Regions from separate parts of the Kitasatospora sp. NPDC056783 genome, predicted to be linked through region 1. Evidence: riboswitches for the same ligand, from Rfam matches in the RefSeq annotation. Region 1 holds a riboswitch; the other holds the start of a gene.

Region 1 (7,809 bases):
GACGTCGGCGACCTCGCGGAAGTCCTCGGCCAGGAAGCCGCGGGTGGCCAGGGCCGGGGTGCCGATGCGCAGGCCCGAGGTGACCATCGGCGGGCGCGGGTCGTTCGGGACGGCGTTGCGGTTGACGGTGATGCCGACCTCGTGCAGCCGGTCCTCGGCCTGCTGGCCGTCGAGCTGGCTGTTGCGCAGGTCGACCAGGACCAGGTGGACGTCGGTGCCGCCGGAGAGCACGGTGGCGCCGGCCTCGGCCACGTCGGCCTGGAGCAGGCGCTCGGCGAGGATGCGGGCACCCTCCAGGGTGCGCTCCTGGCGCTCCTTGAACTCCTCCGAGGCCGCGACCTTGAAGGCGACCGCCTTGCCGGCGATCACGTGCTCCAGCGGGCCGCCCTGCTGGCCGGGGAAGACCGCGGAGTTGATCTTCTTGGCGTACTCGGCCTTGGACAGGATGACGCCGCCGCGCGGGCCGCCCAGGGTCTTGTGGGTGGTGGTGGTGACCACGTCCGCGTACGGCACCGGGTTCGGGTGCAGCCCGGCGGCCACCAGGCCGGCGAAGTGCGCCATGTCGACCATGAGCAGCGCGCCGACCTCGTCGGCGATCCGGCGGAACGCGGCGAAGTCCAGCTGACGCGGGTAGGCGGACCAGCCGGCGATGATCAGCTTCGGCTGGTGCTCCTTGGCGAGGCGCTCGACCTCGGCCATGTCGACCTGGCCGGTCTTCTCGTCCACGTGGTACGCGGCCACGTTGTAGAGCTTGCCGGAGAAGTTGATCTTCATGCCGTGGGTCAGGTGACCACCGTGGGCCAGGCTCAGGCCCAGGATGGTGTCGCCCGGCTGGATCAGCGCGAACATCGCGGCGGCGTTGGCCTGCGCGCCGGAGTGCGGCTGGACGTTGGCGTGCTCGGCGCCGAACAGGGCCTTGATGCGGTCGATGGCGATCTGCTCGACCACGTCGACGTGCTCGCAGCCGCCGTAGTAGCGGCGGCCGGGGTAGCCCTCCGCGTACTTGTTGGTGAGCACCGAGCCCTGGGCCTCCATGACCGCCACCGGGGCGAAGTTCTCGGAGGCGATCATCTCCAGGGTGGTCTGCTGGCGGTGCAGCTCGGCGTCGACCGCGGCGGCGATCTCCGGGTCGAGGGCGTGCAGGGACTGGTTGAGAACCGTCATGGTGGTGGTCTTCCCGGTGGAGGAGGAAAGGGGGCCGCGGCTGGGGCGGGGCGGCCGCCGCGCGGTGACCGCCCCGGTCAGGTGTCTCAGCCGCCGATGAGGGCGGTGTAGGCGTCCGCGCTGAGCAGCTCGTCGGTGGCCTCGACGCGCACCTTGAACAGCCAGCCGCCCTCGAACGGGGCGCTGTTGACCAGGCTGTTGTCGTCCAGGACGTCCTGGTTGACCTCGGTGACCTCGCCGGTCACCGGGGAGAACAGGTCGCTGACCGACTTGGTCGACTCCAGCTCGCCACAGGTCTCGCCGGCGGTCACGGTGTCGCCGACCTCGGGCAGCTGCACGTAGACGATGTCACCGAGCGCGTCGGCGGCGTGCTTGGTGATGCCGATCGTGGAGACACCGTCCTCGGCGGCCGTCAGCCACTCGTGCTCCTTGGTGTACTGCAGGTGCTGGGGGTTGCTCATGGCGTCATTCTCCAGGATGGGAAGCGGGCACGGCGAAGCGGGCCGCCGCTCGGACGGCTGCGACGTGCGTGTACGGGAAAACCGGGGCCTTGCGAAGGTTCGGCGGGCGTGGCTCGGCGGGCGCGCTCAGCGGGCGCGCTTGTAGAACGGCAGCGCCACGACCTGGACGGGCTCGTGCTTGCCGCGCACGTCCACCGCGACGGTGGTGCCGGGGGCGGCGTGGGCGGCGTCGACGTAGGCCATCGCGATCGGCTTGCCCAGGGTCGGGGACGGCGAGCCCGAGGTGATCCGGCCGATCGCCTCGCCCTCGGTGGAGACCACGGTGTACTCGGCGCGCGGCACCCGCTTGCCCTCGGAGACCAGGCCGACCAGGACCTTCGGGGGGTTGCTCTCGGCCGCGGCGGCGGCCTGCTCCAGCGCCTTGCGGCCGACGAAGGCGCCCTCGTTGGTGGTCTTGTCGAAGCGGACGACCCGGCCCAGGCCGGCGTCGAACGGGGTGAGGTCGGTGGACAGCTCGTGGCCGTACAGCGGCATGCCGGCCTCCAGGCGCAGCGTGTCGCGGCAGGACAGGCCGCACGGGACCAGGCCGTGGCCCTCGCCGGCGGCGGTCAGCGCCTGCCAGACCGGCTCGGCGTCGGCCGGGTGGCAGAAGATCTCGAAGCCGTCCTCACCGGTGTAGCCGGTGCGGGCGAGCAGCACCTCGCGGCCGGACACCACGGCCGGGAGGATCGCGTAGTACTTCAGACCGGGCAGGTCGGCGTCGGTGGTCGCGGCGAGGATGCCGGTGGCCTCCGGGCCCTGGACGGCGATCAGCGCGTAGGTGTCGCGGTCGTCGGTGACGACGGCGTCGAAGCCCTTGGCGCGGGCGATCAGCTCGTCGAGGACCAGCTGGGCGTTGGAGGCGTTGGCGACGACCAGGAAGGCGTCCTCGCGCAGGCGGTAGACGATCAGGTCGTCCAGGATGCCGCCGTCCTCGGCGCAGATCATGGTGTAGCGGGCGCGCAGCTCGCCGAGCGCGGAGACGAAGCCGACCAGCGCGTGGTCCAGCATCTCGCCCGCCTGCGGGCCGGTGACGGTGATCTCGCCCATGTGCGAGAGGTCGAACAGGCCGGCCTTGGTGCGGACGGCGAGGTGCTCCTCGCGCTCGCTGCCGTAGCGCAGCGGCATGTCCCAGCCGGCGAAGTCGGTCATGGTGGCGCCGAGGCTGCGGTGCAGCGCGTCGAGCGCGGTCAGGCGGAGGGACGACATGGCCAGGAACTCCTCGGTCGGGGCACTCAGGGGTGCACGCGCCGGACCGGACCCGCTGGGGGGCCGACCCTGCGCGCGGGCATGCGGCGGCGTGGGTCTCCCCATCTGTCGTCGAACCTGAGAGCTTCACCGCCCGGCTGCCCGCAGCTGGTTTCCAGCTTGGGGGACAGCTTGGCGGCTTGCACCGTGGGTGGGCGTCCGACAGGGCCGGGCGCCGCTTTCCAGATGTGCCTAACCCGTGCGGTAGGGGTGCCTGAGAGATTCCGGGGAGGACTTGCTCCTTCGGCGCCGGCTCGTGCCGTGGGACGGCACTCCGGGCTCTCCCGCGCGGGTTCGAGCGGCCGGTATGGAGTTGTGGGGGCCCGCGGCGCATGCCGTCGGACGCGGACATCATGGCACGTCCCGGGCGACGAGGGGAGAGGGGACCCGGTCACACGGCGCGGTACCGAACACGAGCCCTAACCCCGTGGCCCCCGGGCTCTAGACTGCTGCGCGTCGGCGCAGCAGAGGGCGGCCGACCGGCAGAGGGCGGAATCGGCGGCGCATGGGGTACCCGGTGGAGCAGCAGCAGGGGTGGGGCGGACCGGAGGAGGCGCCGACGGGCGGTTCCTGGCCGGCCAACGAGCTGGAGCAGGTGCTGACCGCGGCCCTGGGCGATCCGGGCGCGACCCCGCGGGTGATCGAGGTGCTGGCCCGCAGCCAGGTGTGGGTGCCGCTGCCGGCCGGGGCCGACCCGCAGGGGCAGTCGCTGGACCTGCCGACCATCGAGCTGGCCGGCGACCCGTACGTGCCGGTGTTCTCCTCGCAGGAGGTGTTCCTCCAGCAGGCGCCGGGGATGGCCTTCGCGGTCGCGCCGGCCTGGGAGTTCGCCCGGGGGTTGCCGCTGGGCGTGGGCATCGCGGTGAACCCGGAGGCCGCGGTGGGCATCCCGGTGCCGCCGCAGGGGGTCGCGGAGCTGCGCCGCGGGCCGCGCGAGGAGCGCTGGGAGGACCCGGCGGCGCCGACCGGCGGCCGGGTGGCGCTGCGCGAGCCGGTGCCGGGCGAGGACCCGGAGCACTTCCTGGCCGTCTGCCGGGCCGAACTGTCGGCACTGCCCGGGGTGTTGACCGCCCGCAGGGCGCTGGCCAGCATCGAGGGCGAGCCGACCGTGATGTTCGTGGGCGTCCAGTTGGACCCCGCGGCGCCCGCCGAGCCGGCCGCGGTGAACGAGGCACTCGGGCGAGCGCTGGGAACCGCGCCGCTGCCCGGCGGCGTCCACCTCGTACTGCTCGACCTCGCCGACGACCCGGTGGTCGAGTGGCTGCTCACCCGGGTGATGCCCTTCCACACCCGGGCCTGAGCGGGTCCGGATCAAGGCACGTCGCCGTGGCGGCGGCCGGTGCCGCGCCATAGGGTGCGTGCAGACGGCCGACGGGTCGGCGGGTTCGAGGAAAGAGGCGCGGCGAGGTGGGCGCATGAGTGCGGGAGCGGGAGCGGGCGGGGTGCCGGGGCCCTGGGGCCAGGCACCGGCCGGGCGCCCGGGAGCTGATCCGGGCGGGTTGGAGCGCGCCCTGCGCGAGGTCGCGCCGGAGCGCTACGACGCGTACGAGCGCCTGCTCCACGCGCTGGCGGACGGTCAGGTCTGGATGCTGCTGTGGCACGGCACGCCGGGCAGCCAGGACGCCCAGTACGGGAACATGGAGATCAGCGGCCACGGCTACGCGCCGGCCGTCACCTCGTCCGAGCAGCTGACCTCCTCGGGCTGGACCCGGGCCCACGAGGTCATCTCCGGCCGGGAGATCGCGGCCTCGCTGTACCGCACCCGCTGGGGCCTGTGGCTCAATCCGCACGCGCCCGGGGGCGGCGTCGGGGTGCCCTGGGCGGACCTGCGGCGGATCGCCGCGGGTCTGGAGCGGCTTCCCGCCGGCCCGTTGAAGCTCGGCGAGCCGCAGCTCAACGCCCAGCCGTTCTTCGCGCTGCTGGAGCGCCAGGCCGCCGAGGTGCGCACCGTGCGGGCCCTGCGCCGGGCCTGGGTGCAGCCCGCGGTGGGGGAGCCGTACCTGGCCATCGGCCTTGACCTGTACGAGAGTTCGCCGTCGGCCGTGGAGGCGGTGCGGGCGCTGATGCAGCGCGCGATCGCGGTGGCTCCGGAGGGGCTCGCGGTGTCCACGGTGGCGATGTCGGACGAGTACGACCCGGTGGCGCTGTGGATGCGCGCCAACGCCCGGCCGTTCTTCGACCGGGAGGCGGGCCGCCCGCCGACCGGTCCGTACCCGCCGGCGCCCCCGCCGTCGTACCCCGGCCAGTCGATGCCGGGTTATGCCTACGGCACCCAGCCGCCGGCGACGGGCTGGCAGCAACAACAGCAGCCGCAGCGGCCGTGGCCCGGCTACCCCGGGCACTGATTCACAAAACGCATTCCCCGAAGCCGACTTGATTGCCCATCAAGTCGGCTTCGATGCTTTCCGGACGAATTTCCGGATGTGTGCTCGGATCATCTTGACATGGCAGTTACAGCCATGTGAAGAGGTATATGCCGAAGACCGGGGAGGTGCATGCGCGCAGATCACAGTTGGGCATCTGTCGGTTGGCAGGGCTGGCGCAAGCCAGTTCGGATGGCAGAGAGTTCTGCGCAACGCACCGCGCGTACTGCAACCCCACAAAGGTGAGCGCGGCCGCCGACAGCCTGTCCACGCGAAGCCCATCCCGCGTGGTGGCAGCGCCCGTGCACGACGTGCTGCCGTCAACACCAGCTCCTCCTAAGCACTTCCGCACGTCCGCAGCCGCACCGCCGAAGCCGACGGCCGGCACCCGTGGGCCGGCCACCGTCGGCGAGGGGACCAACTGACCATGACATCCGTGACCACCGCCGGGAACGCGCCGGAGGCACCCGCCGCCGCCGATCCGGTCAAGAAGATCGAGGGCCGCTCCCTCGGCCAGATCGCCTGGACCCGCTTCAAGCGGGACAAGGCCGCCGTCGCCGGCGGCGTCGTGGTGATCCTGCTGATCCTGCTCGCCGTGCTGGCCAAGCCGATCGAGTCGATGTTCGGACTCGACCCGGACGCCCTCCACCAGGACCTCCTGGACGCCGACCTCGGCGGTCTGCCGCTCGGCGACTGGGGCGGCATGAGCCTGGACCACCCGCTCGGCGTCGACCCGCTTCAGGGCCGTGACCTGCTCACCCGAGTCATCGAGGGCTCCTGGGTGTCCCTGCTGGTCGCCTTCGGCGCGACCCTGCTGTCCAACACCATCGGCACCGTACTCGGCATCATGGCCGGCTACTACGGGGGCTGGGTGGACACCCTGATCAGCCGGGTGATGGACGTCTTCCTGGCGTTCCCGCTGCTGCTCTTCGCGATCGCGATCTCGACCTCGCTCCAGGGCGGAGCCTTCGGCCTGCACGGCCTGCCGCTGCACATGCTGGTGCTGATCTTCGTGATCGGCTTCTTCAACTGGCCCTACATGGGCCGGATCGTGCGCGGCCAGACCCTCTCGCTGCGCGAGCGGGAGTTCGTCCACGCGGCCCGCAGCCTCGGCGCGCGCGGCCCGTTCATCCTGTTCAAGGAACTGCTGCCCAACCTGGTCGGTCCGATCCTGGTCTACTCGACCCTGCTGATCCCGACCAACATCCTCTTCGAGGCCGGGCTGAGCTTCCTGGGCGTCGGCATCCAGCCGCCGCAGGCCTCCTGGGGCGGGATGCTCCAGGACGCGATCCGGTACTACCAGGTGGACCCCCAGTACATGGTGGTCCCCGGTCTGGCGATCTTCATCACCGTGCTCGCCTTCAACCTCCTGGGCGACGGCCTGCGCGATGCCCTCGATCCCAAGAACAACTGATCAAGCGTCATTCACTGGCCCCGCGTCACCAGTTGACCCCGCGCCAGGACCCTCACACCGCCTCCACATCTCCAAGGGGTTGATCTCACCCATGCGTAGGTCCCGTACCGTCGCCTTGACCGCGGCGGCCGCCGCCGCGGTCCTGGTCGTCACCGGCTGCACCAGCTCGAAGAAGAGCGGCGACTCCGCCTCGGCCTCCGGCTCCGCGGGCGGCTCCGGCGCCAACGCGGCCACCAAGAGCGTCGTCAACGCCTCGGACAAGAAGGGCGGGACGGTGACCTTCGAGATGAAGGGCACCCCGGACTCGCTCGACCCGGGCAACACGTACTACGCGTACATCTACAACTTCTCGCGTCTGTACGCCCGTTCGCTGACCACCTTCAACCCGGCGCCGGGCGACGAGGGCAACAAGCTCGTCCCCGACCTCGCCGAGTCGATGGGCCAGGTCAGCGCGGACGGCCTGACCTGGACGTACAAGCTGCGCAAGGGCCTGAAGTACGACGACGGCTCCCCGATCTCCTCGAAGGACGTCAAGTACGCCATCGAGCGCTCGAACTACGCGCTGGACGTGAACTCCAACGGCCCGGTCTACTTCCGCGAGCACCTGGTGGACAACGCCACGCCGTACGCCGGCCCGTACAAGGACAAGGAGGGCGGCCTCGACTCGATCGAGACGCCCGACGACACCACGGTCGTCTTCCACCTGAAGCACCCCTTCGCCGACTTCGACTACCTGGTCAGCGCCCCGCAGACCGCGCCCGTCCCGCAGGCCAAGGACACCGGCTCGGACTACGTGAAGAAGATCGTCTCCTCGGGCTCCTACAAGTTCGAGTCCTACGAGGACGGCAAGCAGGCCGTCCTGGTGCCCAACACCAACTGGGACCCGAGCACCGACCCGATCCGCAAGCAGCTCGCGGACAAGCTCGTGCTCCGGATGAACATCGACCAGTCCACCATCGACAAGGACCTGCTGGCCGGCAACGCCCAGGTCGACCTCGTGGGCGGTGGCGTCGACCCGCAGACCCAGGCGCAGATCCTCCAGAACCCCAAGCTGAAGGCCAGCACCGACAACGCCTACGGCGGCCGTCTGGTCTACATGGCGATCAACTCCAAGCTCGCG
Region 2 (4,289 bases), on a different contig from region 1:
TTGCGGATCACCGGGCGTTCCTCCCGGAGGGTGACCTCCTCGACGGCCTCGGCGACCTCCTTCTCGGTGAGGCCGGCGCGCTCGGCCTCACCGACCGGCATCCGCTCGACCCGGACGCGCTCGTGGACCAGCGGGACGCGGCGCTCGACCTGTTCGGTCGTGACGTACTTGCGCAGCTTCGCGGTGCCGATGGTGTGCCACTCGGTGGTGACGTCCAGCCGTTCCTCCCGGCGGGTGATCTCGACCGGGCTGCCGGCGGGGGTGGACGGGATGGCGGCGGTCCGTGGCGCGGCGGTGGCCGCGGCGGGTGCCGGTGCCGGGGCGGGCTGCGACCGGTGCTTCGGCTCCACCACCGGCGCCGTGGGGGCGGGCGCCGGGGAAGCGGCGGCGGGAGCGGGGGCGCCGAGGGTGCGCGGGTCGGCCTCCGGGACGGCTCCGCCGGCGTCGGTCACGGCCGGGGCGACGGGAGCGACGGAGGCCCTGACCGGCGCGGGCTCGGCGGGGCGCTCGGGGTGGTGGAAGGTGAGCGACTTGGCGGGGGCCGCCGCGGTCGACGCGGTGGCGGCCGCGGTGGTGCCGAAGTCGAGGTCGGGCTGCTCGGCGCGGCGCCCGTCCTCGCCGTTCGGGCGGCCGTCCACCGGGGTGTCGAGTCCGTAGTAGCGGTAGAGCTGGAGTTCCTGGGCGGGGGACAGGTGCTGGCCGACGCCGAAGTCCGGCGACTCCTTGACCAGTGACTTGTCGTAGGGCACCCGGAGCTCGTCGCCGGCGAACTCGCTCGTGGTCAGCGGGACGAAGGCGTCCCGGCCGAAGATGCCGGTCCGGACCGCGGCCCACTCGGGCCGGCCGGTGGCGTCGTCCAGGTAGACCTCGTCGACCGTGCCGATCTTGTCTCCGTTGCGGTCGACGGCCCTGTGGCCGATGAGGTCCCGGGGGTCGATGTCGGTCTGCACTCATTCCTCCAGTGCGCTGGGCTGCGGAACTCCCGCGGGAAGGCGGCCGGAGCACCCGTTCCGTCCGCCACTTCACACCAAAAGCCATGAACCGGACGAACGCGACCGGGGTGCGCCGGACGGGCTGCGCACTGGACCGTCCGAGGGAACGCGCGTAGACCCCGAGTGACCTGATGCACCGGTGATCCGAGGGCCTCCCGCTGGTAATCTGGGCCGCGACCGCCGAGCCCGCTCGGGAGAGTCCCCGGCAGCGAAAACCGCTGGTCGGGGCGCCGAAGGAGCAACTCCTCCCCGGAATCTCTCAGGCATCCGTACCGTGCGGGCTAGGTCACTCTGGAAAGCAGGGCAGGAGCGCCGGCGCGGGAGCCGACGACCACCACCCTCACCGACGGTGCAAGCCGACGAAGCGCCACAGCGCGACGTGCGGGCGAAGCTCTCAGGTCCCGATGACAGAGGGGGAGGCCTTTCGGGTCCGTCCGCCCAGGCCGGTCCGCTGTCCGCAGCGGCGTTGGCCGGCCGGCGTGCGTACCCCCGCCGGTCCGTGACCAGGAGGCCTCGACCACCATGAACGCCCAGCCGAACGCGGGACGCCCCACCAGCGCCTCGACCCTCACCGAGCTTGAGCTGGCCAGCCCCTTCGAGAACCGCCACATCGGCCCCGACGCGGCCGCGCAGGACAAGATGCTGGCGTCCGTGGGCTACGGCTCGCTGGACGAACTCGCCGCCACCGCGGTGCCCGAGGCGATCCGCTCCATCACCGCCCTGGACCTGCCCGGGGGCCGGACCGAGGCCCAGGTCCTCGCCGAGCTGCGTGAGCTGGCCGGCCGCAACCAGGTGCTCCAGCCGATGATCGGCCTGGGCTACTACGGCACCTTCACCCCGCCGGTGATCCTGCGCAACGTCATGGAGAACCCGGCCTGGTACACCGCCTACACCCCGTACCAGCCGGAGATCTCGCAGGGCCGTCTGGAGGCGCTGCTCAACTTCCAGACCCTGGTCTCCGACCTGACCGGCCTGCCGACCTCCGGCTCGTCGCTGCTGGACGAGGGCACCGCGGCCGCCGAGGCGATGGCGCTGGCCCGCCGCGTCACCAAGGTCAAGGGCGGTGTCTTCCTGGTCGACGCCGAGACCCTGCCGCAGACCGTCGCGGTGATCAACACCCGCGCCGTGCCGACCGGTGTCGAGGTCGTCGTCGCCGACCTGTCCGAGGGCATCCCGGCCGAGATCGTCGAGCGCGGCGTCTTCGGCGTGCTGCTCCAGTACCCCGGCGCCACCGGTGTGGTCCGCGACCTCGCCCCGGTGATCGAGCAGGCGCACGGCCTGGGTGCCATCGTCGCCGTCGCCGCCGACCTGCTCGCGCTGACCCTGCTCAAGTCCCCGGGCTCGCTGGGCGCCGACATCGCCTGCGGCACCTCGCAGCGCTTCGGCGTGCCGATGGGCTTCGGCGGCCCGCACGCCGGCTACCTGTCGGTGCGCGCCGAGTACGCCCGCTCGCTGCCCGGCCGCCTGGTCGGCGTCTCCGTCGACGCCGACGGCAACCGCGCCTACCGCCTGGCGCTCCAGACCCGCGAGCAGCACATCCGCCGCGAGAAGGCGACCAGCAACATCTGCACCGCCCAGGTGCTGCTCGCCGTGATGGCCTCGATGTACGCCGTCTACCACGGCCCGGACGGCCTGGCCGACATCGCCCGTCGCACCCACCGCTACGCCGCCGCCCTCGCGGAGGGCCTGAAGGCCGGCGGCGTCGAGCTGCTGCACGGCGAGTTCTTCGACACCGTCACCGCCGTCGTCCCGGGCCGCGCCGCCGAGATCGCCGCCGCCGCCCGCGCCAACGGCATCAACGTGTACCAGGACGGCGAGGACCGGATCTCGGTCTCCACCGACGAGACCACCACCCGCGAGCACCTGGCCGGCGTCTGGGCCGCGTTCGGCGTCGAGGGCGTGGAGGTCGCCGAGAGCGCCGAGGCGCTGCCCGCCGCGCTGCTGCGCGAGGACGAGTACCTGACCCACCCGGTCTTCCACAGCCACCGCTCGGAGACCGCCATGCTGCGCTACCTGCGCCGCCTGTCGGACCGGGACTACGCGCTGGACCGCGGCATGATCCCGCTGGGCTCCTGCACCATGAAGCTCAACGCGACCACCGAGATGGAGGCGGTGACCTGGCCGGAGTTCGGTCAGCTGCACCCCTTCGCGCCGATCGACCAGGCCCAGGGCTTTCTGACCCTGATCCGCCAGCTGGAGCAGCAGCTGGTCGAGGTGACCGGCTACGACGCCGTGTCGATCCAGCCGAACGCGGGCTCCCAGGGCGAGCTGGCCGGTCTGCTGGCCGTGCGCGCCTACCACCACGCCAACGGCGACACCCAGCGCGACGTCTGCCTGATCCCGTCCTCGGCGCACGGCACCAACGCGGCCTCCGCGGTGATGGCCGGCATGCGCGTGGTCGTGGTGAAGACCCTGGTCGACGGTGACGTCGACGTGGAGGACCTGAAGGCCAAGATCGAGCAGCACCGCGACAGCCTCGCCGTGCTGATGGTCACCTACCCGTCCACCCACGGCGTGTACGAGACCCAGATCACCGACATCTGCGCCCTGGTGCACGAGGCCGGCGGCCAGGTGTACGTGGACGGCGCCAACCTGAACGCCCTGGTCGGCCTCGCCAAGCCGGGCAAGTTCGGCGCGGACGTCTCGCACCTGAACCTGCACAAGACCTTCTGCATCCCGCACGGCGGTGGCGGCCCGGGCGTCGGCCCGGTCGCGGTGCGCGCCCACCTGGCGCCGCACCTGCCGAACCACCCGCTCCAGCCGGAGGCCGGCCCGGCCACCGGTGTCGGCCCGATCTCGGCCGCGCCGTGGGGCTCGGCGGCCATCCTGCCGATCTCCTGGGCGTACGTCCGGCTGATGGGCGGCGAGGGCCTCAAGCACGCGACCCAGGTCGCGGTGCTGAACGCCAACTACATCGCCAAGCGCCTGTCCCCGCACTTCCCGGTGCTCTACACCGGCCCGGGCGGGCTGGTCGCGCACGAGTGCATCATCGACCTGCGCCCGCTGACCAAGGAGACGGGCGTGACGGTGGACGACATCGCCAAGCGCCTGATCGACTACGGCTTCCACGCGCCGACGATGTCCTTCCCGGTGGCCGGCACGCTGATGATCGAGCCGACCGAGTCCGAGGACCTGCACGAGATCGACCGCTTCTGCGACGCGATGATCACCATCCGCGGCGAGATCGACAAGGTCGGCTCGGGCGAGTGGGCGGCCGAGGACAACCCGCTGCGCAACGCCCCGCACACCGCCGCCACGCTGGCCGGCGACTGGGCGCACGGTTACTCGCGGCAGGAG

What was found. A riboswitch is a leader RNA that binds a small molecule or an ion and turns the genes downstream of it on or off. The one in region 1 is predicted to bind glycine.
Region 2: it holds a riboswitch for glycine, as region 1 does, so the genes downstream of both, gcvP (aminomethyl-transferring glycine dehydrogenase) here and gcvT (glycine cleavage system aminomethyltransferase GcvT) in region 1, are expected to answer to the same signal.

Annotation. Positions count from the first base shown of each region.
Region 1 is NZ_JBHUAF010000367.1:189-7,997, forward strand. It holds gene glyA (serine hydroxymethyltransferase) at 1-1,164, opposite strand, end outside; gene gcvH (glycine cleavage system protein GcvH) at 1,251-1,625, opposite strand; gene gcvT (glycine cleavage system aminomethyltransferase GcvT) at 1,752-2,873, opposite strand; glycine riboswitch at 3,105-3,209, opposite strand; gene ACFRMQ_RS33650 (enhanced serine sensitivity protein SseB C-terminal domain-containing protein) at 3,418-4,212, shown strand; gene ACFRMQ_RS33655 (enhanced serine sensitivity protein SseB C-terminal domain-containing protein) at 4,328-5,257, shown strand; gene ACFRMQ_RS33660 (ABC transporter permease) at 5,703-6,689, shown strand; gene ACFRMQ_RS33665 (ABC transporter substrate-binding protein) at 6,781-7,809, shown strand, end outside.
Region 2 is NZ_JBHUAF010000533.1:105-4,393, forward strand. It holds partial or broken gene ACFRMQ_RS38550 (YsnF/AvaK domain-containing protein) at 1-452, opposite strand, end outside; partial or broken gene ACFRMQ_RS38555 (PRC-barrel domain-containing protein) at 567-950, opposite strand; glycine riboswitch at 1,174-1,277, shown strand; gene gcvP (aminomethyl-transferring glycine dehydrogenase) at 1,515-4,289, shown strand, end outside.